DNA from 3 places in the Anoxybacillus sp. PDR2 genome. Region 1 is predicted to be linked to each of the others. Evidence: riboswitches for the same ligand, from Rfam matches in the RefSeq annotation. Region 1 holds a riboswitch; each other region holds the start of a gene.

Region 1 (10,191 bases):
TTGAAAAGGGAGTGGCGATCGGTGCACATCCTGGTTTTCCTGATTTGCTTGGCTTTGGACGCCGCCATATGCATGTCACTTTTGAGGAGGCGTATGCCTACGTTGTTTATCAAATTGGAGCGCTGTCGGCATTTGTCAAGGCGGAAGGAGGCCGGCTTTCTCATGTCAAGCCGCACGGCGCCTTGTATAATATGGCGGCGAAAGATGCAGAATTGGCGGAAGCGATCGCTCAAGCGGTGCGGGATGTGGATTCGTCGCTCGTTTTATATGGGCTTAGCGGAAGCGAACTGATTCGTGCCGGCAAACGGTTTGGTTTGAGAACGGCAAATGAAGTGTTTGCCGACCGGACCTATCAAGAAGATGGCTCACTCACTCCAAGAAGTCATCCACGGGCCTTGATTACGAACGAAGAGGATGCGGTGCGTCAAGTGGTGAAAATGGTGCGCGAACGCTGTGTTCGTTCGCTTGCAGGTACTGATGTGGAAATTGTGGCAGAAACGGTGTGTGTTCACGGTGACGGGAGTCAAGCCGTTTCGTTTGCGAAGCGGTTAGTTCAAGCGTTGCATGGTGCAATGATTGAAATCCAAGCGATTGGATAACGAAAACGTGATATATTCCGGCGTCATTCACGGTAAATGTATTTTTCTGTCTGTCCGTTCGTCCGGATTCTCGCGGCAAAGGAAGCGCAAAAGCGATGTGGCAAGGCCGCTAGCGAATGGCGGAGGATATAGAAACCATTCCTTTACTTATAAGCTTTGAGCAACGTTTGGATTCAGAAAGAGGTGGGACAATGCATCATAGAACATGATGGAAGTCACCTTTCATCAATCGTAGTTTCATCATTTCGTTACACCATTTTTTCACACCGTTCTTATGGCTGCTAGTATTTGGCTTTCATTTGTTTGTTACAAAGAAAAAGCTCGGTCGTAACAGCCGAACTTTTTCTTTAGATTCGTTTCAAACGAACAGAAGCCGGTTGTTATACAATAATCCGTTCCGGATGGGTGTATATATTGAGGGTTGTTCCGCGAATAAAGCCGACAACGGTCATGTGCAAGTCATCGGCAAGCTGTAACGCTAAATCGGTCGGGGCCGATTTTGAAAGTACGATTCCTGCCCCCATTTTCGATGCCTTCAGCAATATTTCCGAAGATACGCGGCCGCTGAAAGCGACGAGCTTGTCACGCATCGGAATCGCATGGCGCAAACAATAGCCATAAATTTTATCAAGAGCATTGTGACGACCGATATCAGAGCGGGCGATGATCATCCCTTCTTCATTGCATAAGGCTGCATTATGCACTCCTCCTGTATGGCGAAAAACCGTGCTTTCATTTTGCAATGTATTCATAAGAGCGAAGCATTGCTCAACGCGGATGCGTGTGGAGGTTGTAATCGTTTTTGCTGTTTTTACATCATTTAATAAATAAAACTGTCGGCTTTTTCCACAGCATGAGCCGATGAACCGTTTGGAAAAAGAAGAAGCTGGGGCTAGAGGTACGGACAGATCAACATAGGCAAACCCTCGCTCTTCGTCAATGGATAGTTGGTGAATATCATCGTGGAAACGAATCACTCCTTCAGAAGCAAGGAAGCCGAGAACAAGCTCATCAAGGTGCTCTGGCGAACAAACGAGCGTGGCAAACTCCTCTCCATTCACGATAATGGTCAATGGCTGTTCAAGAACAATGGCGTCCTCTTGCTCGTGAAGTTCTCCCTCCATATATTTATAGATTTGCTTGGCAGTCGTTATATTCGATTTCACCCTTTTCACCTTCTTTTCATATATAACCCCGAAGCTATTAGGCGTATATAAAGCCGGGTGAATCTTTCACCCTTTTCCTTTTAGAGATGTCCTCTTGTGTGGTGATAGAACTCCAATGGAATGTGCCCATCTTTCTTCCTTCCGTGGGCAGGCATGAGAAACAAGTCAAGAACTTGCCTGCGACTGTCGAAACCATCGAATTCTCCTTTGATTTACTCTATTCAATGAAGTGATGTTTTTCTTGTTTGACTGGTCGGATCAGGATCGCTGATTTATACCATTCATCCTCTCCTTTTTATTGATCATGCTCAAAGGATCAGCTGCATATTGATTGAGGAAATAAGAAGGGATGATATAATATAATAATACCATAAAAATGTAGGAATGTTTCGAAAATAGGATGACCAATAAAAAGGAGGAGCGAAGATGGGCAAAACGAAACACACCGGCCCAATCAAACTGAATCAGCGTCCCCAACCCTCGCTTTGGGCGAGCCTTTTGCCGATGGGAGTTGGAAAGATAAAGCCTCATCATCTCCGTGATACTTTAAAAGTGATGCTGGAAAACAAAGACCAGCTTGCTTATGCCTACCGCATTTTAACGCAGGGAGTATGCGATGGTTGTGCGCTCGGTGTATCCGGACTTCATGATCAAACATTGACAGGTCCGCATCTTTGTACGACTCGTTTAAACGTACTTCGTCTAAATACGATGCCAGCAATGGACCCAAAATGGCTGGAAGATGTGGAGGAGCTGCGCAAAATGGACAGTACAGAGCTGCGCAAGCTTGGCCGCATTCCCTATCCACTGTCACGAAAACCAGGAGAAAAAAAGTTTACAAGAATTAGTTGGAATGAAGCGCTTGAACGGATTGCCCGAAAAATCCGCTCACTTGATCCGAAACAGATCGCTTTTTATTTGACAGCGCGCGGCATTACGAATGAAGTGTATTACACTGCCGCCAAGGTAGCGCGCTTTTTAGGAACAAACAACATCGATAATGCTTCACGCATTTGTCATTCACCAAGCAAAACAGCGTTAAAGCGTTCACTTGGAATCGGTGCATCAAGCTGCAGCTATAAAGATTGGATCGGCACAGATGTTCTTGTCTTTTGGGGATCTGTGGCTGCCAACAACCAGCCGGTATCGACGAAATATATGTACGCTGCGAAAAAAGCAGGCACGAAAATCATCGTTGTGAATCCGTACCGTGAGCCGGCTATGGAAAACTACTGGATTCCGTCCATTTGGGAAAGCGCTTTATTCGGAACAAAAATCGCAGATGATTTTTATCAAGTCCATATTGGCGGAGATATCGCCTTTATAAATGGAGTTATCAAGCATTGGTTTGAGATGGAGGATGCAATTAATTGGGAGTTTGTCTCCAAACACACGAACGGTGTTGACGAGCTGCGTTCGCATGTCGCGAAATATGATTGGCAGACGCTTGAGCAGTCATCGGGGCTTTCAAAGGAACGAATGTATGAGTTTGCTAGATTACTGGCTAATGCCAAGTCAGCTGTATTTGTTTGGAGCATGGGATTGACTCAGCACCGGTTCGGTACGGATAATGTGTCACAAGTCGTTAACCTTGCCTTGCTTCGCGGGTTTATCGGACGTGAGCATTGCGGCGTCATGCCGATTCGCGGCCATAGCGGTGTGCAAGGTTCGGGGGAAATGGGGGCTGACCCATTTGTTCTTCCGGGCGGCGAATTTGATGAGGAAAATATTACCCGTCTTGAACAAATATGGGGATTTCCGATTCCTCGCTGGCAAGGGGACACAATCGGACAAACGATTGAAAACATCTTGCTTCCAGATGGTCATGAACGAAAAATGAAGCTGATGTATACGAGCGGCGGCAATTTTCTTGAGACGATGCCGAATCCTGATTTCGTTCGCCAGGCGCTTGAACAGTTGGAGCTGCGCGTGCATCAAGATATTATTTTCAATACTTCAACACTCTTAGATGCGAAGGAAGAGGTGATTATTTTACCGGCGATGACGCGATACGAGCAGCCGGGTGGCGGTACCTCGACCAGCACAGAGCGGATGGTCTATTTCAGCCCGGAAATTGACGGCCCACGCATTGAGGAAGCGCGCGCGGAATGGGAAATTTATGTTGATCTCGCCTCTAGAGTCAAGCCGGAACAAAAGCATCTCATCGAGTTTCAAAACGCCCAGCAAATTCGCGACGAAATTGCGGTGGCCAACCGAAACTACGACGGCATTCAACATTTGCGGAAAAAAGGCGATGTGTTTCAATGGGGCGGCGCGTGGCTTTGTGAAGGCGGCATATGCCCGACCCCAGACGGCCGCGGAAACCTTATTCCGATCGAATTGCCAGAGCTGCGCAAGACGGAAGGCAGCTTTTTTGTCACAACAAGGCGGGGCAAGCAGTTCAACTCGATGGTCTATAGCGAGAAAGACCCGTTTAATAACGCCGACCGTTATGATATTTTGCTGAACGAAGAAGACGCCAAATCGCTCCATATTCGCGACGGTGAACCGATCGTTGTGTACAACCGGCATGGCATGATGCAGGGGAGCGCCAAATACGCGGACGTCAAACGCGGCAACATCGCCGTCTATTGGCCGGAGGGAAATGTGCTCATTCCAAAAGGAGTGTATGAAACGTACGCGCACATTCCGGAATACAATACGGTGGCCATCGTTGAAAAAGCGGAGCATTATCATGCGCAAAAGGATCAAAACTATGCAGAAAAACGGATTGAAGAGCTCGAATTAAATGTAGAATAACGTTTGCGAAAGCGCCATTCCAAATAAGAGGGAATGGCGCTGTTTTTTTATGGGGGCATCAAGCGCCGAAATGTTAGGGGTTCAGCAAAAGAGAGGCAGGACGCAACGATGAAAGGGGTTGTATCGACTTAGACCACACTTGATATGCATGGTGCTTCTTGAGAACAAAGGCGGCTCATAGAGTTGTGTCCATAGTATAGAGACGATCGAGCCGCACGTTTTTGCTATACATGCAATTTTTTTCTGTATAATTTCCTCTTTTTGTTAAAAGATAAAAATAACATGATCAGACAAGAGGAGGAGAAGAAATGACGATAACAGAAAAGCGACTTTTGCTCTTCTCATTCCTTGTGATCGCTTTGTTTGTATCGCCTTATTTTATTTTAGGCGAGAATGCGCATATGCGAGTACATGATAATTTAGATTCCAACATCGCTTGGTACAAGGTGCTCGCCAACAGCGGTCAGCTGTTTGGGCCGGTGGGGGCGGTCATTCCGCAAATCATTAACGGTCTGCCGCGAAATGCCTTTGGAACAGAATTTAGTGGAATCGTATGGCTCCATGCGTTATTTCCATCGATTTATGCTTATGGACTCAGCCAGCTGATTACAAGGGTATTTGCTTTTATCGGAATGTACTTATTGCTGAAAACGCATGTTATGAGGGAGAAAGAATGGGCATGGATTCGCATTGGTGTAGCACTTGCTTTTGCATTAACACCATTTTGGCCGTCCGGAATGTTAAGCACTCTTGGTATGCCGCTGGCACTTTGGGCGTTTTTAAATATTCGCGCTGGCAGGCGGTCGTGGGTGGATTATCTCGTGCTTACACTATTGCCGCTATACTCTGGTCTTGTACTTGGTTTCTTCTTTTTCCTCAGTGCTCTGGGCATTTGGTGGCTTGTGGATGCATTGAGGTATAAAAGATGGAATCTGCGCTTTTTGGCCGCCATCATCTATATGACTGTGTTATATTTAGCCGTTGATTATCGGCTTGTTCATTCACTTCTATTTTCCGAAGAGCCAACAAGCCGCGATGAATATTTTCATGCTGATCTTTCTTTTTGGCGTGCGGTTCGTTTGACATTTAAAAATTATATTCTTGGTCATACGCATGTCATGACCGTGCACGGACTCGTGATTTTACCAATCACGCTTTTCGCCTTGTATTTTGTGGGAAAAAGGAAGAAATGGCGGCAAGAAAAGCTGTTTTTATTTCTCCATGTGCTTAACTTTGCCCTTTCCCTGTGGTATGCGTTTTGGTTTTATCGAGGGTGGCTGCCACTTACAGAACGGTTTGATCTTCTTAATAAGTTTAATTTTGCCCGCTATCACTTCTTGCGACCTATGGTGATTTACGTATTGTTTGCTCTTTCATTGCGAATCATATGGCAGCATGCTAAAGCATGGAAAAATGTTGTGTGGCTGGCGCTTGCGCTGCAGCTTTTTATTTTAGCTATATTTAACGAAGAAATTATGTATCAAAATAAGCCGTCGTTTCGCCAGTTCTACGCTGAAAAACAATTCGCGGAAATTAAACGTTATATCGCGCGGCCCGTTGATACATACCGCGTTGCCAGCATCGGCATTCATCCGGCCATTGCTCAATATAACGGCTTTTATACGCTGGATACGTACAACAATTTTTATCCGCTTGAATATAAACATCAATTTCGGCAAATCATTGCTCCTGAGCTAGCAAAAAACCAGACGCTGCGCAAGTATTTCGATAAGTGGGGCGGCCGTTGCTATTTATTTGTCGATGAGCTTGGCAAGCACTACATGTTTAAAAAGAATTCAAAGAAGAAAATTCAACATTTAGAGCTGAATACCGATGTATTCCGCAAGATGGGCGGCCGTTATATTTTTTCGGCGCTTCCGATCGAAAACGCAGCCCAAAATCAGCTACGGCTTGAGAAAGTGTTTCATTCCAAGGAATCCGCATGGACGATTTATTTATACAAACTAGCATCATAGGGAGGAGAGCATCATGAGCGAACCTGTATTAACGATTGTTGTACCTTGCTACAACGAAGAAGAAGTGCTTCCGGAAACGATTCGGCAGCTGCGCGAACTGCGCGAGCAGCTTGTCAGGGAGCGGCTTATTTCCGAATATAGTGCTTTACTATTTGTCGATGATGGAAGCCGAGATGCAACATGGACGATCATTTACAAAGCGAGTTTGCATTATCCGGAGGTCAAAGGGGTCAAGCTTGCCCATAATGCCGGCCATCAAAATGCGTTATTAGCTGGTTTGTTTTCCGCAAAAACTCGCTCAGATTGTATCATTTCCATTGACGCCGATCTACAGGATGATGTGTCGGTCATCCGCCAGTTTGTACAAAAATTTCATGAAGGGTATGAGATTGTATACGGGGTTCGCAACCGCCGCGATACAGATACGTTTTTCAAGCGTCATACAGCACAGGGATTTTATAGAATGATGAAGGCGATGGGCGTTCACCTTATATATAATCATGCCGATTACCGCTTGATGAGCAGGCGGGCGGTTGAAGAGCTGGAACGATTTGAAGAAGCCAATTTATTTTTGCGAGGAATTGTTCCATTGCTTGGATTTCGTTCAACTGTTGTTTATTATGATCGAAAGGAACGACTTGCCGGTGAAACAAAATATCCGCTAAAAAAAATGATTTCCTTTGCTCTTGACGGTATTACGTCATTTAGTGTGACACCTATTCGTTTTATTTCCATGATCGGGTTGGTTTCTTTTTTTGTCAGCCTGTTATTTGGTGCTTACTTCCTGTTTTTAAAATGGACCGGTCACACACAAACGGGATGGACATCGTTGATTACATCGATTTGGCTGCTTGGAGGATTGCAGCTGATTGCTTTTGGGCTAATCGGTGAATACATCGGAAAGATTTATAAAGAAACGAAACGGCGCCCTCGTTATATTGTGGATTTAGATTTATTTAATTTGCCATTGCCGCGATCTTCCTCGTTTCATGAAGAGCCAAGAAGAACGGAATCATTGCCGGGAGGGAGCACATAATTTTTTGCTTGCATTCTCGGGCGAGAAGGGGTAGACTGTGCTTGTAAACAGTGAAAAGGATACGGGAGTCTGTGGAATCAGGCTGAGAGTACGGCTATCATCCGCCGTTGACCGTTTGAACCTGTTGGGTAATGCCAGCGTAGGGAAAGTGATAGAGGCGATATAGATGCACTTTGCTTACGCGCAAAGTGCATTTTTATTTGCAAATCCAGCTGGACAAACGAATAAGGGAGAGGATGGAAAAGATGAATTTGCAACATGTGGCAGAAGTACTCGATCAAGTGCGCAAGGCTAATCCACTTGTGCATAACATCACAAATGTAGTTGTGACCAATTTTACAGCAAATGGTCTGCTTGCGCTTGGCGCTTCACCAGTGATGGCCTATGCCAAGCAAGAAGTAGCGGATATGGCGCGAATTGCCGGAGCGCTTGTTTTAAATATCGGCACGCTAAATGAACAGGAAATTGAAGCGATGCTGATTGCCGGCAAGGCAGCAAATGAACAGAGAGTTCCTGTGATTTTCGATCCGGTTGGAGCGGGAGCGACGCCATATCGCACGGAAACCGCCCGAAAAATAGTCCGTCAATTAAATATTGCCGTCATCCGCGGCAATGCAGCAGAAATCGCGAATGTTATCGGCGAGCGGTGGGAGATTAAAGGAGTGGATGCCGCCGAAGGAAGCGGCGATGTGGTGGCACTAGCGAAAAAAGCAGCACAGCAGTTAAAAATGACAGTCGCTATTACCGGAAAGGACGATGTTGTCACAGACGGAGCGACGGTTTATGTGGTTCATAACGGTCATTCGCTGTTAACAAAAGTCACTGGGACAGGCTGCCTTGTCACATCTGTAATCGGAGCGTTTGCGGCTGTTGAAAAGGACTATGCAGCAGCGGCAACAGCGGCGCTTGTCAGCTATGGCGTGGCGGCGCAACTAGCTGCTGATGAAGCGGCAGAGTATGGGCCTGGAAGCTTTCAAATCGCCTTTTTAAATCAGTTGGCCAAAGTTGGCGCGGAGGCCATTAGTCAATATGGCTCCTTTACCAAAGTTGAATGAAGGGGAGAGACATGGTGAATCAAGTTTATAAAGCATTAACGATTGCTGGGTCAGACAGTGGAGGTGGAGCCGGCATTCAGGCGGATTTAAAAACATTTCAAGAGTTACGCGTCTTTGGAATGTCTGCATTAACGGCGGTAACGGCGCAAAATACGCTTGGCGTGCAGGGAGTGTATCCGCTTTCTGTAGAAGCCGTTGAGCAGCAGATTGAATCCATTGGTACGGACTTAGGAGCAGACGCCGTCAAAACGGGCATGTTGTTTAATGCAGATATCATCCAAGCCGTAGCGAAAAAGGTGAAGCAATTTGGCTGGCGTCGGCTTGTCGTTGACCCGGTTATGATCGCTAAAGGCGGGGCACCACTTTTACAGGAAGCAGCGGTGTCAGCGTTAAAAACACATTTGTTGCCGCTGGCGATGGTAGCCACTCCTAACATTCCAGAGGCAGAAGTATTGACGGGGATGAAGATCCGCACATTAGAGGAACGCCAAGAAGCGGCAAAACAGCTTCACAAAATCGGAGTCACGTACGTGGTCATTAAAGGAGGCCACGATGATGTTGAAAATGCAGCGGTTGATTTGCTATATGATGGCCGTGAATTTTCCTATTTCAAGGGCGCCCGAATTGAAACGAGACATACGCATGGAACAGGCTGCACGTTTGCCGCTGCAGTAACAGCGGAGCTTGCTAAGGGGCGCAGCGTCCATGAAGCGATCGAAACAGCGAAAGCATTTATTCAAGCCGCGATTGAAAACGAACTGGGGATCGGCAATGGGCATGGCCCAACCAACCATTGGGCGTATCGGCAAAAATGGATGTCGTAGGTGATGAAAATGGCGCAAACTTCAATGGATAGTCTGAAAGAGCAATTACGTGTTTATTTTATTATGGGAAGCAACAATTGTGAACGAAGTCCGTTAGAGGTGCTGACAGAAGCGATTGAAGGCGGAATTACGATGTTTCAATTTCGCGAAAAGGGCAAAGGGGCTCTTTCGAAAAAGGAGCAGTATGCATTAGCCAAAGAGTTGCAAGCGCTTTGCCGGAAGCACCATATTCCGTTTATTGTGAATGATGATGTGGAGCTAGCATTAGAGCTTGATGCTGATGGGGTCCATATTGGACAAGACGATGAACGGGCAGATGTCGTACGAAAAAAAATAGGAAATAAAATTCTCGGCGTTTCAGCTCATAATTTGGCAGAAGCGAAACGCGCCATTGAGCAAGGCGCTGACTATCTTGGAGTCGGTCCTATTTTTCCAACCAGCACAAAAGAAGATGCAAAAGAGGCACAAGGAACGGCCGTTCTTCGTCTTATGCGTGAGCATGGTCTGTCGATACCGATCGTGGGCATTGGCGGAATTACCGCGAACAACGCAAAGAAGGTTATTGCCGCTGGAGCAGACGGGGTGTCTGTCATTAGCGCGATCAGTTTAGCTCCTTCTCCTAAAAAAAGTGCGGAATGGCTGGCAAGAGCGGTTTCTGAAGCACTGAACGAATAAGGATGTCGATCATTGGACTACTCCATATCCCGACAGAAGACTATCGCCTCAAGGAACATGACGGGCATCGCTTCATGAGTTAGAGAGAGAAATGTCGGTT
Region 2 (10,191 bases), 1.4 Mb from region 1:
GGGTTTATTTTGCGATTAATAGTCCAGCAGCTGCTATTGGCACAGATGTAGTCCAGGCTGCCCAAACGGTTTCATCTTGGGGATTTGTCGTTACCCCAGACGCATTGACAGAGTTGGCCAAAGATGTAGGGGAGCAAACGATTTTATCGCGTACAGGCGGTGCACCGACTTTGGCTATTGGGATGGCAGTGATCCTTTCAAAAGTGATTGGTGGAAAAGCATTTATGGCTTTTTGGTACCATTTTGCGATTTTATTTGAAGCGCTATTTATTTTAACGACGATTGATGCGGGAACGCGTGTTGGCCGCTTCATGATTCAAGATATTATCGGACATTTTTATAAACCATTTGCTAAAACCGATTCATTGCCGGCCAATATTATTGCAACGGCTTTATGTGTACTCGGATGGGGATATTTCCTCTATCAAGGAGTCATTGATCCGCTTGGCGGAATCAATACATTATGGCCGCTGTTTGGTATTGCCAACCAAATGCTTGCTGGTATCGCCCTTTTATTAGGAACGACTCTTTTATTTAAGATGGGGAAAAAGGCATACGCATGGGTAACGTTAGTGCCAACAGTGTGGCTATTAGTTGTAACGATGACAGCTGGATTTCAAAAATTGTTCCATCCGGATGCTAAAATTGGATTTTTATCACATGCGAAAGTATTCAGAAATGCGCTAAACGAAGGCAATATTTTAGCACCAGCGACGACAGAAGCGCAAATGCGGCAAATTATTATGAATGATTATGTAGATGCAGCGTTATGCGGCATTTTTATGCTCGTCGTTTTAGCTGTGCTCATTTCGTCGATTAACATTTGGATTAAAGTATTGAATAATAAAGCAACACCTCTTAAAGAAGCTCCTTATATTCCACGGGATGATGGAAATGGGGTTAAGCATTATGCGTAAGCTTCTAGCAAATATGATCAAATATCGGCGGCAATTTTTCGATTTGCTTGTTGGGGTGCCGAATTATGAACGTTATGTTGAACATATGAAAACGCATCACCCGGGAGAACCGATTAAGTCGCGAAAGGAGTTTTTTTGCGAGGCACAAGATGCAAGATATAACGCCAAAGGTGGAAAAGTATCTCGGTGTTGCTGAAAAAAGGGGGATTCTGATCTCCCTTTTCTCTTTCTTTGCTGTTTAGAAATGCCAGAGAACATGATAGGATTTTTTTATGGAGCCTTTATTTTGTTTTATCGGTGAAGGATTGTCGGTTTAGGGACGTTTCATCCAATCTGCTGAGGAGGAATCAAAGATGCGTATATTAGTAGTGGGGGCTGGAGCAGTCGGCGGTTATTTTGGCGGTCGTCTGCTGGAAAAAGGAGTAGATGTCACGTTTCTTGTTCGCGAAAAAAGAAAACAGCAATTAGAAAAACGAGGGCTTGTCATTCGCAGTGTCCATGGTGACGCACAGCTAACTCCCAAGCTGCTTGTTGCCGCAGAGGAAGCAGTACCGTTTGATGTTGTCATTTTTTCTAACAAAGCGTATCATTTGCCTGAAGCCATTCGCGATGTCAAGCCATATGTAGGAGAAGGAACGCTTATTTTACCGCTATTAAATGGTATTGCGCACATGGACTTGCTTTGGCAGGAGTTTGGAAAAGAGAACGTATTGGGAGGACTTTGTTTTATTGAAACAACCCTTGCAGAAGATGGAACGATTATTCAATCAAGTCCTACTCACACTGTCAAGTTCGGTGAATGGTCAGGTGAGATTACCCAACGGGTGAAAAGACTTGATGATCTGTTTTCATCATGCAATGCACGATTTGAGTTGAGTGAACAAATTGTCACTGATATGTGGCACAAATATTTATTTATTGCAGCGATGTCTGGTGTGACGACATTATTCCGTGTTCCGATGGGTCTGGTGTGCTCAGGAGAATACGGGCAAGAAATTCTTTTAGCTTTATTGAAAGAAATCGGAGCCATTATGAGAGCGCACGGGGCCCCAATTGAAGACGGCATTGAGGAAAAACAATGGGCGCAAATGAATAGCATGCCGCCGCAAATGAAATCTTCCATGCAGCGCGATATGGAAAAAGGGCAAATGGTCGAAGTCGATCATTTGCAAGGATATTTGCTTCAACTAGCGAAGCAGCATCAAATCACTACCCCGTTGCTTAAAGCTGTGTATCATCATTTAAAGTTATATGAGCGGCAAAGAGGATAGATTGAGAAGGGACGATGTTTGATTTGCTTGATATGGATAGCTTCAAATGGAAAAAATGGACAGAAGCGAGAAGCAAGAACGTTTCAGTGGACGGAATGAATAATTGAAAAGGGAGCAGTCGAAAGCAGCTAGTTGTTCGCCGCTTGGTTGCGTTTTGGTGCGGCGGAGGCAAGTTCACCGACTTGTCTCCGCCCATGTTTTTTACAGGCTTTAAGTTATGAATGGTGGGATTATTTGCTTTTCGGTTTATCATCGGCAAGTATTCCTTTGTTTGATGATGGCTGTTACTTCCTGTGAAAAATCCTGGTATCCGATGGCGCTACGAAAAAGGCTATTGTCCGTCTTGAGTATGCTTATGATTGGGGATCATTCAGGAGCGTTTTTACTTTTTTCTCAAAGTGTATTGTATCTCGATAGCGGATCATGTAACTTAATAATTAGGATATTGCATGTCGATGAATAGAGGAGGTACTACTTTGAATAAAGCATGGTGGAAAGAAGGGGTTGTGTATCAAATTTATCCGCGAAGCTTTATGGATTCCAATGGAGATGGAATCGGGGATCTTCGCGGCATTCTTTCAAAGCTTGATTATTTGCACGATCTTGGAATCGATATCATATGGATTTGTCCGATTTATCCATCGCCAAATGCCGACAATGGATATGATATAAGTGATTATTATGCCATTGCTGAAGAGTTTGGAGATATGAACGATTTTGACGAACTGTTGCAGCAAGCGCATAACCGCGGCATGAAAGTCATTTTAGATTTGGTGATTAATCACACAAGCGATGAACATCCGTGGTTTGTAGAGTCACGTTCTGCAAAAGATAGCCCGAAACGCGATTGGTATATTTGGCGCGATGGTAAAAATGGAAAAGAGCCGAATAACTGGGAAAGTATTTTTGGCGGATCGGCTTGGGAATATGATCCGTTGACAAAACAGTATTACTTGCATGTTTTCGCGGCGAAGCAGCCTGATTTAAATTGGGAAAATGATGAGGTGCGCCGCGCGTTGTATGAAATGATTAAGTGGTGGCTGAATAAAGGGATTGACGGTTTTCGTGTTGATGCGATTTCTCATATTAAGAAAAAGCCTGGGCTGCCAGACTTGCCGAATCCCAAGGGGTTGGATTACGTTCCTTCCTTTGCGGGCCATATGAATCAAGAAGGCATTATGGAATATTTAAAAGAGTTGAAAATGCAAACGTTTGCGCAATACGATATTATGACTGTCGGAGAAGCGAATGGCGTAAAGGTGGAGCAGGCGGGGGAATGGGTAGGAGAAAAAGAAGGCATTTTTAATATGATCTTTCAATTTGAACATCTGGGATTATGGGAGAAAACCATCAATCATCAAGTGGATGTCCGCCAATTGAAGCGTGTGTTGACGAAATGGCAAAAAGGGCTTGAAAATGGCGGCTGGAATGCTTTGTTCCTTGAAAATCACGATCAGCCTCGTTCTGTTTCAACATGGGGAAACGATAAGGAATATCTTAACGAAAGTGCCAAGGCGCTGGGGGCGCTCTACTTTTTCATGCAAGGAACTCCGTTCATTTATCAAGGACAAGAAATCGGGATGACCAATGTTCGTTTTCAATCGATTGATGAATATCGTGATATTGCGATTAAAAACCTTTATCGGAGCGAGCGGGAAAAGGGACGTTCACATGAAGAAATCATGCCGTCGATTTGGCAAAAAGGACGCGATAATTCCCGCACGCCGATGCAATGGTCTGACGAGCTTCATGCCGGCTTTACTACAGGAACGCCATGGTTAGGAGTCAATGAAAACTATAAAACGATCAATGTAAAAAGGCAGCAAAACGATCCTCATTCGGTTTTTCACTTTTATAAAAAAATGATTCGTCTGCGCAAGGAACATGAAGTATTGGTTTACGGCACGTATGATCTAATTTTAGAAAATGATCAAGCGATTTACGCTTATACGCGGACACTTGGGCATGAACAAGCGGTTGTGATTGTCAATTTGAGCCCTAAATCGGTTCTTTATCGCTATGATGCCATCAAACTATCTTCAGACCATTTAGCGCTGCAAAACTATGAGGTCAAGCCGCATAAAAACGCGACCCGTTTTAAGCTGCGGCCGTACGAAGCGCGTGTTTATATAAATCAAATTTAGCATTTGGAGCTGATGCAATGATCTATCGTTTGATGAGTCAACATTTGCTCAAAGTGGGCAGGTGATCATCGATTTCAGTCCGTCCAACCGAACAGCATCGCTTTCAGACGAACGAAATTCTCTGGAAGCGGTTGGTTGTTCATCGCTTGCATTTATGTTTGATATAGAAAATGGAATTGATAGCGGATTGGAAAGAAGAAGCGCTATTTTTTCAATGGTCAATAACAGATCTACGGAGAAGTCTCCCATCTCTAAACAAAGGGGAGGGGGGGAAGATCTATACTTTATAGATACGGTGTATTTTTTGTTAGGAACAAACAAAGGATTTACTTAGTGATAGGGCGAATGGTTAAGTGGGAGGGATGAAGAAATGAATGATATTCGCTATCCGATTGGAAAATTTGAAAAGCCAGCTTTGTTTCAAGAAGAGAAGATAAAGGAATGGATCGCTGATATTCGTCAATTGCCAACAGCGATGCGTGAAGCTGTCAGTGGATTCAATGAGGAGCAGTTGAACACACCTTATCGTGAGGGGGGCTGGACGGTAGCGCAAGTGGTCCACCATATGGCGGATGCCAGCATGAATGCGTTTTTGCGCACAAAATGGACGATTACCGAAGCGGCTCCTTCCATTAAACCATTTGATGAAAATGCTTGGGCCGAAACGGTCGATGCCCGTTCGGTGTCAGTCGAGCTTTCTTTGCGTTTGCTTGAAGGAGTTCATGGACGTTGGACACAGCTGCTTGAATCGTTGGCAACAGAAGATTTTCAAAAAACGTTCTATCATGAAGGGACCAAAACGAAAATCGATTTATATACATTTGTGGCTATGTATGCTTGGCATGGGAAGCATCATACTGCACATATTCAGCAATTGCGCCAGAAAAAAGGATGGTGAAATGACGGACATCGTGCTTGATGTCCGTCATTTGCGTGAATGCACTTCGTAGATGGCAAATTTTAAATAATCGCCTTCATCGGCAGCAAGCAGCTTCGGATGATCATAGCCGGCTCCGCTCCAATGGACTTGGCGCAAAATTTTTTTTGCATCAAATGCAGCTTCTTCCACCATCGCTTGAAACATATCAGCATGGACATGGTAGGAGCAGCTGGCTGTAACAAAAAATCCCCCATCCTTTACTAATTTTAAACCGTTTAAGTTAATGTCCTTATATCCGCCCAAGGCCTTTGGAACAGAGTGAGCCGATTTGGCGAATGCCGGGGGATCAACAATCACGACATCCCACTGCTTTCCTTCGTGCACGGCCTCTCGCAAATAATCGAACGCATTGGCGACAACGAAATCAACGTTCGTAAAACCGTTTAGTGCTGCGTTTCGTTTCGCTGTCTCAATCGCGTGATCGGAAATATCGACAGCGGTGACATGCTTTGCTCCGTATAAACAAGCATTGAGCATAAACGAGCCTGTATGGGTGAAACAATCCAAAACGGTTGTATCCGTGTCGATGAGCGGGCGAATGGCGGCGCGGTTTTGCCGTTGGTCAAAGAAAAACCCTGTTTTTTGCCCGTTTTCAATATCAACGATGTATTTTACCCCGTTTTCTTCAATGATCACTTCTGTATCGCATGTGCCGTACCAAAATCCTTTTTCTTGCTCAAGCCCTTCCAGCTCGCGGACATATACATCATTGCGCAAATAAATCGCTTTTGGTTGAAATACTTCAAGCAAGCCTTTTAAAATCCAGTCTTTTCGCTTTTCCATTCCAAGGGAAAGAATTTGCACAACAAGTACATCTTCGTATTTATCGACAATAAGCCCCGGCAAAAAATCGGCTTCACCATAAATGGCGCGACAAGAACGGACACCTGGAATCATTCGTTCCCGATATGCCCATGCTTGACGAATCCTTTCCATGAAAAATGTTTCGTTCAATTCTTCGTCTGCATGGTGAGTTAAGACGCGCACAATCATTTGTGAACGAGGATTAATATACCCCTTTGCGAGAAAGTAATGCTGATGGTTATAGACGTTCACAAAATCGCCTGGTTCAAAATCACCTTCAATGTAGTCTACTTCACTTTGAAAAATCCAAGGATGGCCTTGCTCCAGCCGCTTTTTGCGCTTTCGCTTCAAAAAAACGTTTGCCACATTCTTCACTCCATTAAATTAAGTTATTTGCCTTCTCTATCATACAGAATTGCCGATTAGGAAGCAATGATAGGAGGGGAGACTTGACAATCATACGAACAGTGATATGATAAATTTAAATAACTTTATATCCATGCTTCTAATCATCCACTAGGGGGGCCTTTAGATAGGCTGAGATCAAAGTGTGCCTTTGAGACCCTTAGAACCTGATCTGGATTATGCCAGCGTAGGGAAGTGGAAGTGGCGTACTGGCTTTATAAATGTTTGTAAACCACTTTCTTTGCGCTCGCGAAAGAAAGTGGTTTTTTATTGATTCAAGCATGGATATGTTTCCAAATGAAGGAGGGATTGACATGTCATTTTCACAGTTATTGCGTCAAAAGGTAGACGCTATTTGGGAGGCAAGCTTTCATCATCCATTCGTCAAGGAGCTTGGTGAGGGAGCGCTCGACCTGGCGTGCTTTCGTTATTATGTTTTGCAAGATTCCTATTATTTAAGCCATTTTGCTAGAGTACAAGCGCTTGGAGCTGCACGAGCGTTTGATTTGGCAACAACAGCGCGGATGGCGCATCATGCGCAAAATACTCAGCAAGCGGAACTATCTTTGCATGAGAAGTTTGCAAAGCAGCTCGGAATCACGGAGGAGGAAAAAGCTTCGTTCGTTCCGGCACCGACGGCTTACGCCTATACTTCTCATTTGTACAGGGCAGCGTATGAAGGTCATTTAGGCGATGTGATTGCTGCTATTTTACCATGCTATTGGCTTTATTACGAAATTGGTGAGAGATTAAAGCATTGTACGCCGCAGGAGCCGATTTATCAAGAATGGATTGCCGCTTATGGATCGGAATGGTTCCGTCAGTTAGTGGAAGAACAAATTCAGCGATTAGATACGGTAGCAGAAAACGTGTCGGAAGCGGATCGCAAGCGAATGGAACAGCATTTTATCATTAGCAGCCAATACGAATATTCATTTTGGGAAATGGCGTACCGTTTAGAAACATGGCCAATTCAAGGAAAGGAGAAAGTAAAGGATGCAGACAACCAAGGGATTGAAATTAGCTGATATTTTAATTACAATTGTCATTTCCATTGTATTTGGAATTGTGTATAAGCTATGGGGACCATTCTACTATTTTGTTAAGCCGTTTGGCTTCCATCTTGATCAACTCATTTATGGAATGTGGTTCATTGCCGCTACTGTTGCCTTTTTAATTATTCGCAAGCCTGGTATTGCCCTTTTGGCGGAAATTGCTGCTTCATCAAGCGAATTTGTGACCGGCTCTGAGTGGGGACTTGAAGTATTAATTTACGGTGTCGTACAAGGATTGTTTGCAGAGCTTGCTTTCGCTGCGTTCCGCTATAAGCGATTTGATGTGTTTGTTGTGTCGCTTGCGGCGATTGGCTCAACCATTGGTTCGTTAATTATGGACTATTATAAAGGATACATTGAAGCGCTGGCTCCATGGAATTTAACATTGTTCTTTGTTGCACGGTTTGTTGGCGCGATTTTAATTTCCGGCGTGTTTGCTTCCTCTTTAGTGAAAGCACTTGAAGCCACTGGAGTGACGCAAATGGTTCGTTCCGCATCAAAAGAAGATTATGATCAGCTAGACCGTTAAAGGGTGAAGAAAATGGAACTCGTAGCTTTTGTTGACCAGCTGCGGCTCAAATTCCCCGGAAAAGAAGGCTTGCTGTTTAAAGACTTGTCAGTTTCTTTTTCAAGAGGGGAGAAAGTATTGCTGTTAGGTCCATCTGGATGCGGCAAATCGACGCTGTTGCAAGTGCTTTGCGGATTAATTCCGCATTCAGTGGACATTCCTATGAAGGCGAAACATATTCAGGTGCCTGATAACTGGGGATATGTGTTTCAAGATCCTGATTCGCAATTTTGCATGCCGTTTGCGGATGAAGAAATTGCTTTTGCGTTAGAAAATATCAGGGTGCCCCGTGAACAAATGGATGATCGCATTTGTGAATTGCTGCAAATGGTTGGATTATCAATCCAGCCACATACAAATATTCATGAGCTATCGGGAGGAATGAAGCAACGTCTGGCGCTTGCTTCGGTTCTTGCGCTTGAGCCTGATGTACTGTTTCTTGATGAGCCGACAGCGATGATTGATGAAGAGGGAACCGCAGAAATTTGGAAGACGGTAAAACAAATTGCTCATGATAAAACGGTGATTGTCGTCGAACATAAAATTGAACATGTGCTGGATTTCGTGGACCGCATCATTTTATTTAATGAAAGCGGAGACATGATCGCGGACGGCGATGCGGCTTCGATCTTTCAAACCTATAAATCTGTGATTGCTTCACAAGGAATTTGGTATCCGGGAGTTTGGGAGGATTATAGGAAAAAGCGGAGAAATGAACAGCCAGCTTCTGCATCAGATCATGAAATCATTTATCTAAAAGAAATGAAAGGATATCGCAAAAAAGAAGCCAAAATTCACATCGACCAAGCAAGTGTCTGCGAAGGAGAGTGGATTGCGGTAACGGGGAAAAACGGAGCGGGCAAAAGCACGCTGCTGCATGCGCTCATGAAGTTGATTCCAACCGAGGGCACATATGAACTCTATGGCAAACAGCTGCAAAAAACGAAACAAATCGCTCGCCATATGGCTTTTGTTTTCCAAAACCCAGAGTTTCAGTTTGTGACCCATTCCGTCTGGGAAGAGATGGCTTATTCTCTTCGCTTAGAAAAGCGCACGGAAGAAGAAATTTCTAGAAAGGTTGAACAGCTGTTGGCGGCCTTTCACTTGGAAAAACAACGAGATCAGCACCCCTATCAGCTGTCTATGGGGCAGAAGCGTCGCTTGAGTGTTGCGGCCTCCATCATTGGCGGCCAAAAAGTGTTTTTATTGGACGAGCCGACTTTTGGACAAGATGCCAAAAATACGTTCGCGCTATTAGAATTGCTTGAATCATACCGGGAGCAAGGAGCAACGATTATGATGGTCACTCATGATGAACAAATTGTGCAGCATTTTGCCACAAGAAGATGGACCATTGCTGAAGGAAAGCTCGTTCATGATGAACCGATCATTAGGAAAACGACAGCTGATGAAGAATTAGGCAAGGAGGATGCGAGCCATGAGATGGAATATAAGCTATCGTGAAACATGGCTTCACCGAACGAATCCGAGCTTAAAATTGCTCGTGATGCTGGCATTATTTGTGGCTGTGTTATTCGTGCATAACCCAAATGTATTAATGAATTTTTCGCTTGGCTTTTTACTGTTGTTTTTCCTTTATACTGGTTATCCGCTTAAATACTTGTTGCTTTTCTTTTTCCCTTTTTTCGTGATTTTTGTTTCGACCGCCTCTTCCATGACGATGTTTGGGGAGGGAACAACGACTTGGTTTCAATGGGGACTTGTGCATGTTACGAAGGAAAGCTTTTTAAGGGGAATGCATCTCGGTTTTCGCGCTTTATCGTTTGCGCTTTTAGGCTTGCTTTTTTCCTTAACCACGCGTCCTGTTTACTTGTTTTACTCGCTGATGCAGCAGTTAAAGCTGAATCCCAAATATGCGTACAGCTTTTTGGCAGGAATTCGCTTGCTGCCGATTATGCTGGAGGAATTTCAGACCGTGCGTAATGCTTTAAAAGTACGTGGAGCGGATGCGGAGCGCGGGCTCAACACCAAGCTAAAGCGATATGCGATTCCGCTTTTATCGCAAAGCATTCGCCGAGCACAGCGCATTGCGGTGGCAATGGAGGCGAAGAGGTTTTCTAATCAGA
Region 3 (10,191 bases), 1.7 Mb from region 1:
GTCGCCATTTATGATCAAAAAACTAATCAGTACTTATTTTGGCGAAGATGTCGGAAAAGTGGTTGTGCATACGCCTTTGGTCGGCGGGGGTTACGGAGGAAAGGCACCCGTTCAATTAGAACTGCTCGCTTATTTAGCCTCTAAAGCAGTGAGAGGCCGTAAAGTCAGCGTTTGGAATACAAGGGAACAGGACATGATTACATCGCCCGTGCACATCGGAATGGAGGCGACTGTCAAGCTCGGTTGTACAAAGGATGGAATGATAAAGGCGGCTGAAATATTGTTTTTATTTGACGGAGGAGCCTACTCTGATAAAGCGATTGATGTCACTCGTGCTGCCGCAGTAGATTGCACAGGGCCCTATCGCATTGAAAATGTATGGTGCGATTCGCTCTGTATCTATACGAACCATCCATACGCCTCGCCTTTTCGTAGCTTTGGCCACTGTGAACAAGCCTTTGCCATTGAACGGGCCATGGATATATTAGCTGAAAAGCTGGGCATGGATAAGCTCGAGCTGCGGCTGAAAAATGCGATTTTGCCCGGCCATACGACTCCGACCCGCGTCCTTCTTAATCGAAGCAATGTCGGCAATTTGCCCGCTTGCATCAAACGGCTGCGCGAGCTCATTCAGTGGGATCAATGGCAGCGAATCGAACTAAATGCCCGCACTGTTCGCGCCAAGGGTGTGAGCTGCTCTTGGAAAACATCCACGATTGACACCGAGGCCAGCTCCGGTGCGATTGTAACTTTCAACCCTGATGGAAGCGTTAATCTCATGTCCGGCGTTGTCGAAATCGGCACAGGCTCTAAAACGGTTCTCGCCCAAATTCTTGCTGAAAAGCTAAAAATGGACATTGATGATATTCACGTAAAAATGGATATCGACACGCAAAGCACACCAGAGCATTGGAAAACAGTCGCCAGTCGCGGCACATTTATGGGGGGGCGAGCTGTGTTAAATGCAGCCGAAGATGCCATTCGGCAGTTAAAAGCGATCGCTGCTTGTGTGCTCCGCTCCCCCATCGAAGATTTAGAAGTCGGCTACGGCAAAGTATTTGTACGCGATGATCCTGCTATTTTTATTCCGATCAAAGATATTGCTTATGGCTATAAATATCCGAACGGAAACGCGATTGGCGGACAAATTATTGGACGCGGCAATTACACGTTGCGTCATTTAACTCCTCTTGATAAGGAAACAGGAGCAGGGAAGCCCGGCCCAGAGTGGACGGTATGTGCCCATGCAGTAGAAATTGAATTCGATAAACGCGATTGCACCTATCAAATTCTTAAAGCCGTATCGGTCGTTGATATCGGGGAAGTGCTCAATTGGAAAGCAGCGATCGGACAGATCATCGGGGCAATGAGCATGGGGCTGAGCTTTGCCAGCCGCGAAACCTTTTTATTTGACCGATATGAGCGCGTATTAAATCCACAGATACGGACCTATCAGCCAATCCGCTTTGGCGAGCATCCAGAATATATAGCCGATTTTATCAAAACACCTCAAATAGATGCACCTTATGGAGCACGAGGCGCTGGAGAGCACGGTCTCATCGGCATTCCTGCAGCACTGGCCAATGCCTTATCAATCGCTGCTGGCGTTCCTCTTAACAAATTGCCGCTGTTCCCTGAACAAATTTGGCGAGCGCAAAAGGGGAAATAATATGGTTTCATTTGATTTCACATACCATCGTCCATCATCAATCGAAGAGGCCGTTCAGTTATTTGCATCGCTTCAGCGTCAAGGAAAAACGCCCATCTATTATAGCGGAGGAACAGAAATCATTACCCTCTCGCGCCTAAATCTTGTATTTGCAGATGCCGTTATTGATATCAAGCACATTCCAGAATGCCAGTCATTTGACATTTCACAAAATCAATTAGTACTCGGCACCGCTCTTACTCTTACCGCTATTGAGGAAACAAACGCATTTCCGCTATTAGCCAAGGCGGCAAGTGAAATTGCAGATCGCACGGCGCGCAATCAGATTACGCTTGGAGGCAACATTTGCGGCCAAATTTTTTACCGTGAAACCGTACTGCCTCTTTTACTTGTAGACAGTGATATTGTGATTGCTGGAAAATCGGGGGTTCAGCAAAGACCAATTCATGAAGTCTTCCAGCAAAGCATCCAACTGCAGCCTGGGGAGTTTCTTGTGCAAGTCAAAATGAATGCGGCATATTTAACGATGCCCCATGTCCATATGAAACGCCGAAAACAGGGCAAGGTTGGCTACCCACTCGTCACCGTTTCCGCTTTAAAAAAAGGAAATGAACTCCGCACTGCTTTTAGCGGCGTCTGTCCATTTCCATTTCGTTCGCCAAAAGTAGAAGAGATGTTAAATGCCCGCCATCTTCCGATCGACGCACGAATCGACTATGCGTTACAGCAATTGCCCGAACCGATTTTGGATGATATCGAAGGTTCAGCGGAATATCGTTTATTTTTGTTAAAAAATACGCTTTGGGACATTCTTACTGAACTGGAGGAGGCCGAAAGATGAGTTCATCATCCAAATGTGAAATACCGCTTACTGTCAATGGAGAGAAATACTCCGTGATAGCCAGACAAGCGGATACACTTCTTTTTGTTCTTCGCAATCACCTTGGTTTGACAGGCGCCAAGCCGGGTTGTTTAAACGGCGATTGCGGTGCATGCACCGTATTGATGGATAAAACGCCGATTAAATCGTGTATGATACTAGCCATTGAAGCCATTGGAAAATCTGTTACAACCATTGAGGGATTGCGCGATGCCCCCATCCAACGAGCATTTGTCGAGCATTTCGCCTTTCAATGCGGCTATTGCACGCCCGGGTTTATTATGAACGCCCATGCTCTTGTTGAAAGCACGCCGAACGCCTCGGAACCAATCATTGAAAAGTGGCTTGAATCCAATGTTTGTCGTTGCACCAGCTACTTTGAAATTGAGCAGGCGGTCAAATCTGTGCTCGCAGAAAAGCAAGCAAGCAAAGACTGATTACTTTTTAGCCTTTCCCGCCATATTGGCCGGGAAAGGCTTTTCTGTGAATGAACCAGATGCTCCTCTTCATACGCACCGCGTGATCCGTCAGCAAGACAAATCCATGTCCTTATTGAGCTTATCATTGATAAAGTCTCGAACCGGTTTCAACAAACTCCTTCGCTTTTTGCTTCATCCCGTCCTCTTTTATGCTTTTTTGCAAATCATGGGAAATTTTCATCGAACAAAATTTGGGGCCGCACATGGAACAAAAATGAGCCACCTTCGCCCCTTCCGCCGGGAGTGTCTCATCGTGATATTCCCTAGCCCGTTCCGGGTCCAGCGAGAGATGGAATTGGTCGTTCCAACGAAACTCAAAGCGCGCTTTCGACAGCGCATCATCCCGCATTTGCGCTCCTGGATGCCCTTTCGCTAAGTCAGCAGCATGCGCCGCAATTTTATAAGCAATCACTCCTTGGCGCACATCCTCCTTATTCGGCAATCCTAAATGCTCTTTCGGCGTCACATAACAAAGCATCGCGGTTCCATACCAGCCGATCATTGCCGCACCGATCGCTGATGTAATATGGTCATATCCCGGGGCGATATCCGTCGTCAGCGGACCAAGCGTATAAAATGGCGCACCATGGCAAATCTCCATCTGCCTGTCGACATTTTCTTTGATTTTATCCATCGGCACATGCCCAGGCCCTTCAATCATCACTTGGACATCATGCTTCCATGCTATTTGAGTGAGCTCGCCAAGCGTCTCTAATTCTGCAAATTGCGCTTCATCATTGGCATCGGCAATCGATCCAGGCCGCAAACCGTCTCCTAACGATATGGCGATATCATAGGACTTTAAAATTTCGCAAATTTCCTCAAAATGAGTGTATAAGAAATTTTCCTGATGATGGGCCAAACACCATTGCGCCATAATCGAGCCACCGCGCGACACAATTCCTGTTGTTCTTCCAATGGTCAACGGTATATAACGAAGCAATACCCCAGCGTGAATCGTAAAATAGTCAACTCCTTGTTCAGCCTGCTCAATCAGTGTATCGCGATAAACTTCCCACGATAAATCTTCAACTATTCCATTCACCTTTTCCAACGCTTGATAGATCGGAACCGTCCCAACCGGAACAGGGGAATTGCGAATAATAAACTCTCTCGTCGTATGAATCTGCTTTCCTGTTGATAAATCCATAATCGTATCTGCTCCCCAGCGGACAGCCCAGAGCATTTTCTCCACTTCCTCGTCAATTGATGAAGTGACGGCTGAATTGCCGATATTAGCGTTAATTTTGACATGAAAACGTCTCCCAATAATCATTGGTTCACTTTCCGGATGGTTGATATTGGCTGGGATAATCGCCCGCCCGGCCGCGATCTCTTGACGGACCAGCTCTGGATCCATCTGCTCCCGAATAGCGACAAATTCCATCTCCGGAGTAACGATTCCGCGTTTCGCATAATGCATTTGTGTGACTGCCTTGCCATTTTTGGCGCGTAGCGGCGTCCGCTTAAAGGGAAGATAGACGTTCGATTCCTTTCCTTTCGAGAGACCGTTGTCCTCTGGACGCACGGGCCGTCCTTCATATTCCTCGACATCGTCTCTTTCTAAAATCCAACGCTTGCGCAGTTCAGGAAGCCCGCGGTAAATATCTGCTTGAAATTCCGTGTCGGTATACGGTCCGCTTGTGTCATATACACAGATCGGATCGTTTTTAGACTCTCCGGCTTCCGTCTTGGTTGGGCTTAGCGTAATTTCACGCATAGGAACGCGAATATCAGGACGCGATCCTTCTACATACACTTTTTTACTGGCTGAAAACGGCATAGAAGATAAAACGTTTTGCATGCAACCCTTCCTCCTTTTTGTTTCATTCGATCTAAGGGCTACACCAAAACGTACGAAAAAAAGACGGTGGGGAAAAAGCAAAAATCGGGTTCTCCAAAAAGAGAACCCGATGGAATCAACAAATAGCGCAAAGTATATGCAACAATCCATACTCCCACTATCTACTTCCCTACGCTGGCATAACCCAGATCAGGTTCAAAGGGTCAAAGAACTTTCGCGCGTTCTTCTCTCAGTCCAAGCTATTGGACTCCCCTAGTAGATCCATTATTTACTTTTAGAGAAATTTTAGCATATTTATTCATTTATGTAAACATTTTTCTTATGTTTTCCTATACCCGAAATTTCCCTAATAGATTCTGCATTTCTCCAGCCATTTCATTCAGCGCAGAAGCAGAAGAAGCGATTTCTTCCATAGAAGCCATCTGTTCTTGGGTCGCTGCTGAAATATGGCTAGAGCCCGCTGACGATTGTTCCACGATTTCTGCCATATGTTCAATGGCTGAAGCAACGTTCTGGGCGCTTTGCGTCATTTGGCGAATCACGACTGAAACTCCTTCAATTTGTTCATTGACCCCGTTAATAGATTGCCGGATTTGTTCAAAAGAAAGTCCGGCTGTTTGAACGACATGAAGCCCTTGAGAAACTTCATCGGCAACAACATCCATTGACCCAATGGCTTTATCGGTTTCTTGTTGAATGTCATCAATTAATTTTGTAATTTGCTGGGCGGATTGTGCCGATTGCTCCGCCAGCTTTCTCACTTCATCAGCGACAACGGCAAATCCCTTCCCTTGCTCTCCCGCCCGCGCTGCCTCGATTGCCGCATTTAATGCGAGCAAGTTGGTTTGTGAAGAAATCCCTGTGATGACTTGCGTGATTTGGCCGATTTCAGTAGAACGTTCTCCTAATCCTTTAATGATTTGACCGAGCAATTGGACATGCTCATGAATAAAACGCATTTGCTCTTCCATTTTTTCAATCGATTGTTTTCCTGCTGCCGCTTTCATCAACATTTCACCTGCATTCGTGGTCACCTGTTCTGTATTCGCAGCGACTTGCAGTAAGGAACTGGAAATTTCATTCATGGAATAAGACGTTTCTTTTGTCATCTTGGCTTGTTGGTCTGAGTGAGATACGATGTTTTCCATGGTTGTTGCAATTTGTTCCGTCGCTTTTGTTGTTTGCTCCGTATTATGGGAAAGCTGCTCGGCAAATAACGTCATCTCATCTGAATGGCGCTTCATATGCGCCATGACCTCACCCCATGTTTTGGCCATTTCGTTCATGCAAAGAGCGATCGGCCTCAGTTCTTTGACACTCTCCACAGGAACTCGCACAGATAAATCGCCTTCCGTCATTTTTTCTAAATAGTCATTAATGATCGCAATCGGTGCAACAAAACGACGATAATTCAAAGTAGCTGACAAAATACCTAGAACAATGCCAAATAATGCCGTCCCTGCTATGGTCCATCCAAAAGCGGAACCGCTGATCCCGTTTCCTAAGCATACCGCTAGAGCAATTAGCACCACTCCAGGAATAACAACCATCAGAGTGCGAATAATATAGCTTGATAGTGACACCTTTGTTCCCTCCGAATTTTCAGTCAATTCATAAATATTATATCATTCCTTTTCTACAAAACGGAAGATAATTTTTATTATAGTATACCTTTAAAAACCGACATATTAAGACATATAAATTATATATTCGCTCTTATTATTTTATAAATATAACGAACAACGACTATTTGATTCTTCACTTATTCCATTTCGTCTCATGAAGCATTGGGCATTTCTCTAGGACTATCGCATGCTGAATATTTTCCTCGTAGCGGATCTGCTTGCTCCATGTGATAGAAATCGGCAAGAGCCTGCTTTTCAGTGCGTAAAAATGGAGGCAGCCCTCCCCTAGCTATCTATTTCTCCCTCTTTGCAAAATCACAGCGATTGATTGCTCCTGTTATCAACTCTGACTTCGCATTCCACTTCAGCGCTGGCGTTTCCCTTGAATCACACGAAACAAAAGTGGTAAAATCACGAAAAAAAAAGAGCCAATATTATCCCATGAAACAGGGAAAAACGCCCCCCTCCTTTTCCATGGGCGGGAATACCTAACCCCCCCTTCTCGGCAAAGTGTAGGTGGGAAGCGTTCAAAAAAGGAAAGGGGATTAACGATGATCGGATTCATTGGTCTAGGACTTATGGGAAGCCGTATGGCAAGAAATTTACTTGAAATCGGGCATGAGCTTATCGTCCATAACCGCACAAAAGAAAAAGCTGCTCCGCTGTTAGAAGCAGGAGCAAAGTGGGCCAATTCGCCGAAAGAAGCCGCTGAACAAGCCGATGTACTCTTTACGATGCTTGCCCATCCAAAAGCGGTTGAAGCCGCTGCTTTTGGGGAAAACGGCTTTTTGCATCATTTATCGCCAGAAAAGCTGTGGGTGGACTGCAGCACGGTGGATCCGTCCTTTACGCGCCAAATGGCAGAAGAGGCCAGAAAGCGAGGCATTCGCTTTTTAGATGCTCCTGTCTCCGGCTCGGTGATTCCGGCCGAAAAAGGAGAGTTAGTCTTTTTTGTAGGCGGGGATCCGAAAGATCTTAAGAAAGTGGAACCGATGTTGAATGCCATGGGCAAAGCGATCCATTATCAAGGAGAAAATGGCAAAGGAACAGCCATGAAGCTTGTCGTGAATCTAATGCTCGCTCATTCAATGGCAGCTTTCGCGGAGGCGGTCACACTTGGCGAAGCGCTTGGTTTAGAGACAGAAACGGTTGTCAACACGCTTCTGAACGGTCCGACCGCTGCCCCCTTTTTAAACGGGAAACGCGAAAAAATTCTTCAGCGCCAGTTCGCAACAGAATTCCCGCTTGCATATATGCAAAAGGATTTACAGCTGATCGCCCAAGCCGCTTATGAGCATCACATTTCTTTGCCGCTTACGAATGTCGCCAAAGAAATCTATGCCCTCGCCAGCCAGAATGGATGGGCTCAGGAAGATTTTTCAGCGATTTATTCGTTTTTATCAACCAAAAAAAATAACCGCCTGTCTCCATAAACAGCGCAGCGACAGGCAGCGGATATTCCTTTATTCATCGTTTATGATTCATACGGGCGGCTTTGATAAAAGAAATTCGGCAAAACGACCGTATTGTCATAGTTTTTATGAAAAATGTGCGTTGTCGCTGGTGAAACAGGAGGAATCAGCCACGTCCAATCCCCTGTGACATGGCGGCACGCTTCTCGTTCTTTCTGCTCAAACAATTTAAATTGCTGGGCGGCTGTATGGTGGTCGACCATACTGACACCCGCTTTTTTATAAGAATAAAGCACAGCCATGTTTAATTCAATTAATGCTTTATCCTTCCAAAGTGTTGCATTTGTACTCATATCAAGCCCCATGCAAGAAGCGATCTTTGGAAGCATATTGTAACGGTAATCGTCAGCCAAATTGCGCGCCCCGATTTCCGTTTCCATATACCATCCGTTAAATGGCGCAGCCATGTAGCGAATGCCGCCAATTTCCAGACACATATCAGAAATAATCGGCACCGCATACCATTTTAACTGCAGATCCCGAAACCATGAAAAGCTCGGATGTTCCAGCGGCACTTCTAACACAAGCTCTTTTGGAATTTCGAACCATTTCGGCTGTTTTCCTGAAACTTGAATAACAAGCGGCAATATATCAAAATGGGTGCGTTCCCCTTCCCAGCCGAGCTGTTGGCACGCCTTTGTCAACGTAAGCGAGGCAGAATCGCCAATGATTCCGTCCCTTGTCTCATAGCCGGCATAACGGATTAATTGATGGTTCCAAATACGAACGGCCCCATCCGGTTTAAAGACGGTAATCGTCGGCCGGATCTTTCCATTGTTTGTCGCAAACTCAATATGGTGCAATAAATGGGCAGCCACATCCTCTTCTGTTTCGGCATGCCTAGCATCGATGACCTGCAACGTCTGCCAAAACAAGCGACCGATGCAGCGATTGCTGTTGCGCCACGCCATTTTGGCTCCATGCTCCAGCTCTTCGTACGTATGGCTGTAAGTGCCCGTTTGCTCCATTTCATCGCGGATTTGCTGCAAACGCTGTCTGATTGTTTCTTCGCTTTTTCCCAATTCCTGATAGCACAACCGAATAAACTGCACTGCTTCATTCCATAACTGTTCTTGATTGCGCAACATACGTCCCTCAATTTCCTTGTGTTTTTTCATCTGTTCGTCCAAAGTCATTGTATCAAAAAATAGGGCCCATGTCCGGAGCCCTATTTCACTTTTCACATTTTCTCCATATTCATCTGAAATGATGATTGTAGCTTAGCTGTGCGGTGTTTAGCGACAAGATGATAGTAAATATAGCATGCCACCATAAATGGAATCCCGCAATAAAGCGCCAGCCGCTGATCCGGAATAAAAGCAAGGCTAATAATCACGACTACATTCAACGAAAACGCCAAAAGAGGAACAATCGGATAAAGCGGTGTCCGATATTTTAAATCAGCCACATTGCCTCCCTGCTTTAAAAATGCTCTTCTTGCTAAATAGTTTGATAGAGCGATAGAGGCCCATACGGTAACAGCGCCAAATCCGGCAATTGAAAGCAACCATACATAAACGGTATCCTCAGCAAAAATACCACATAGCAAAGATAGGCAACCAATTAACATACTTGCGATCAGTGCATTAATCGGGACGCCATTTTTGGAGAGCTTACTGAAAATCGGACTTACCATTCCTTGGCGAGACATGGACCAAAGCACACGCGAAGTAGCATAAAGGCCAGAGTTCGCTACAGATAAAACAGCCGTAATAATGACAAAATTAACAATATCCGCAGCATACGGGATTCCGATATTGTCAAATACGACCACAAACGGGCTCTCCACTAATCCTGCTTTTTCCCATGGGAACAACCCCGCCAAAACAAAAATGGCCAACACAAAGAAAAGCAAAATTCGCCAAACCGTGTTGTTGATTGCCTTTGGCACGGTTTTTTCCGGGTTTTCGCTTTCCCCAGCCGCAACACCCACAAGCTCTGTTCCTTGGAAAGAGAAGTTAACACCAATCATCGTGACCAAAATCGCGGCAAGACCGTTTGGAAATAATCCGCCATGATCTGTGAAGTTGGAAAACAGCGGAGCCGCCTGACCTCCTTTCATTTCAAGCAGGCCGAACATAGCGGCTCCACCTAATAAAATGAAGGCAATAATAGTAAGGACTTTAATGCTGGAAAACCAAAATTCGACCTCGGCAAAGCTTCTTGATGATAACGCATTAATGGAAAATAAAACAACGGCAAAAATGACGCACCAAATCCAAGAAGGGACATCTGGAAACCATCGTTTCATTAAAATGCTGA

Evidence for each region. Region 1 has a riboswitch for thiamine pyrophosphate ahead of thiM (hydroxyethylthiazole kinase). Riboswitches for the same ligand answer to the same signal wherever they lie in the genome.
Region 2: linked by a shared signal. The riboswitch ahead of tenA (thiaminase II) and the one ahead of thiM (hydroxyethylthiazole kinase) in region 1 are both predicted to bind thiamine pyrophosphate.
Region 3: linked by a shared signal. The riboswitch ahead of thiC (phosphomethylpyrimidine synthase ThiC) and the one ahead of thiM (hydroxyethylthiazole kinase) in region 1 are both predicted to bind thiamine pyrophosphate.

The regions. Positions count from the first base shown of each region.
Region 1 is NZ_CP047158.1:2,154,778-2,164,968, reverse strand. It holds gene GRQ40_RS10335 (LamB/YcsF family protein) at 1-599, shown strand, start outside; gene fdhD (formate dehydrogenase accessory sulfurtransferase FdhD) at 980-1,723, opposite strand; gene GRQ40_RS10325 (FdhF/YdeP family oxidoreductase) at 2,192-4,525, shown strand; gene GRQ40_RS10320 (DUF6044 family protein) at 4,834-6,501, shown strand; gene GRQ40_RS10315 (glycosyltransferase family 2 protein) at 6,515-7,537, shown strand; TPP riboswitch at 7,589-7,700, shown strand; gene thiM (hydroxyethylthiazole kinase) at 7,783-8,592, shown strand; gene thiD (bifunctional hydroxymethylpyrimidine kinase/phosphomethylpyrimidine kinase) at 8,604-9,416, shown strand; gene thiE (thiamine phosphate synthase) at 9,426-10,091, shown strand.
Region 2 is NZ_CP047158.1:722,323-732,513, forward strand. It holds gene GRQ40_RS03525 (carbon starvation CstA family protein) at 1-917, shown strand, start outside; gene GRQ40_RS03530 (YbdD/YjiX family protein) at 910-1,113, shown strand; gene GRQ40_RS03535 (ketopantoate reductase family protein) at 1,271-2,188, shown strand; gene GRQ40_RS03540 (glycoside hydrolase family 13 protein) at 2,665-4,332, shown strand; gene GRQ40_RS03545 (YfiT family bacillithiol transferase) at 4,703-5,230, shown strand; gene GRQ40_RS03550 (class I SAM-dependent rRNA methyltransferase) at 5,258-6,442, opposite strand; TPP riboswitch at 6,585-6,692, shown strand; gene tenA (thiaminase II) at 6,796-7,509, shown strand; gene GRQ40_RS03560 (ECF transporter S component) at 7,478-8,065, shown strand; gene GRQ40_RS03565 (ABC transporter ATP-binding protein) at 8,078-9,568, shown strand; gene GRQ40_RS03570 (energy-coupling factor transporter transmembrane component T family protein) at 9,543-10,191, shown strand, end outside.
Region 3 is NZ_CP047158.1:484,788-494,978, reverse strand. It holds gene GRQ40_RS02400 (xanthine dehydrogenase family protein molybdopterin-binding subunit) at 1-1,669, shown strand, start outside; gene GRQ40_RS02395 (FAD binding domain-containing protein) at 1,671-2,510, shown strand; gene GRQ40_RS02390 ((2Fe-2S)-binding protein) at 2,507-2,986, shown strand; gene thiC (phosphomethylpyrimidine synthase ThiC) at 3,111-4,832, opposite strand; TPP riboswitch at 4,982-5,096, opposite strand; gene GRQ40_RS02380 (methyl-accepting chemotaxis protein) at 5,162-6,415, opposite strand; gene GRQ40_RS02375 (NAD(P)-dependent oxidoreductase) at 7,009-7,890, shown strand; gene GRQ40_RS02370 (nitric oxide synthase oxygenase) at 7,932-9,047, opposite strand; gene GRQ40_RS02365 (amino acid permease) at 9,110-10,191, opposite strand, start outside.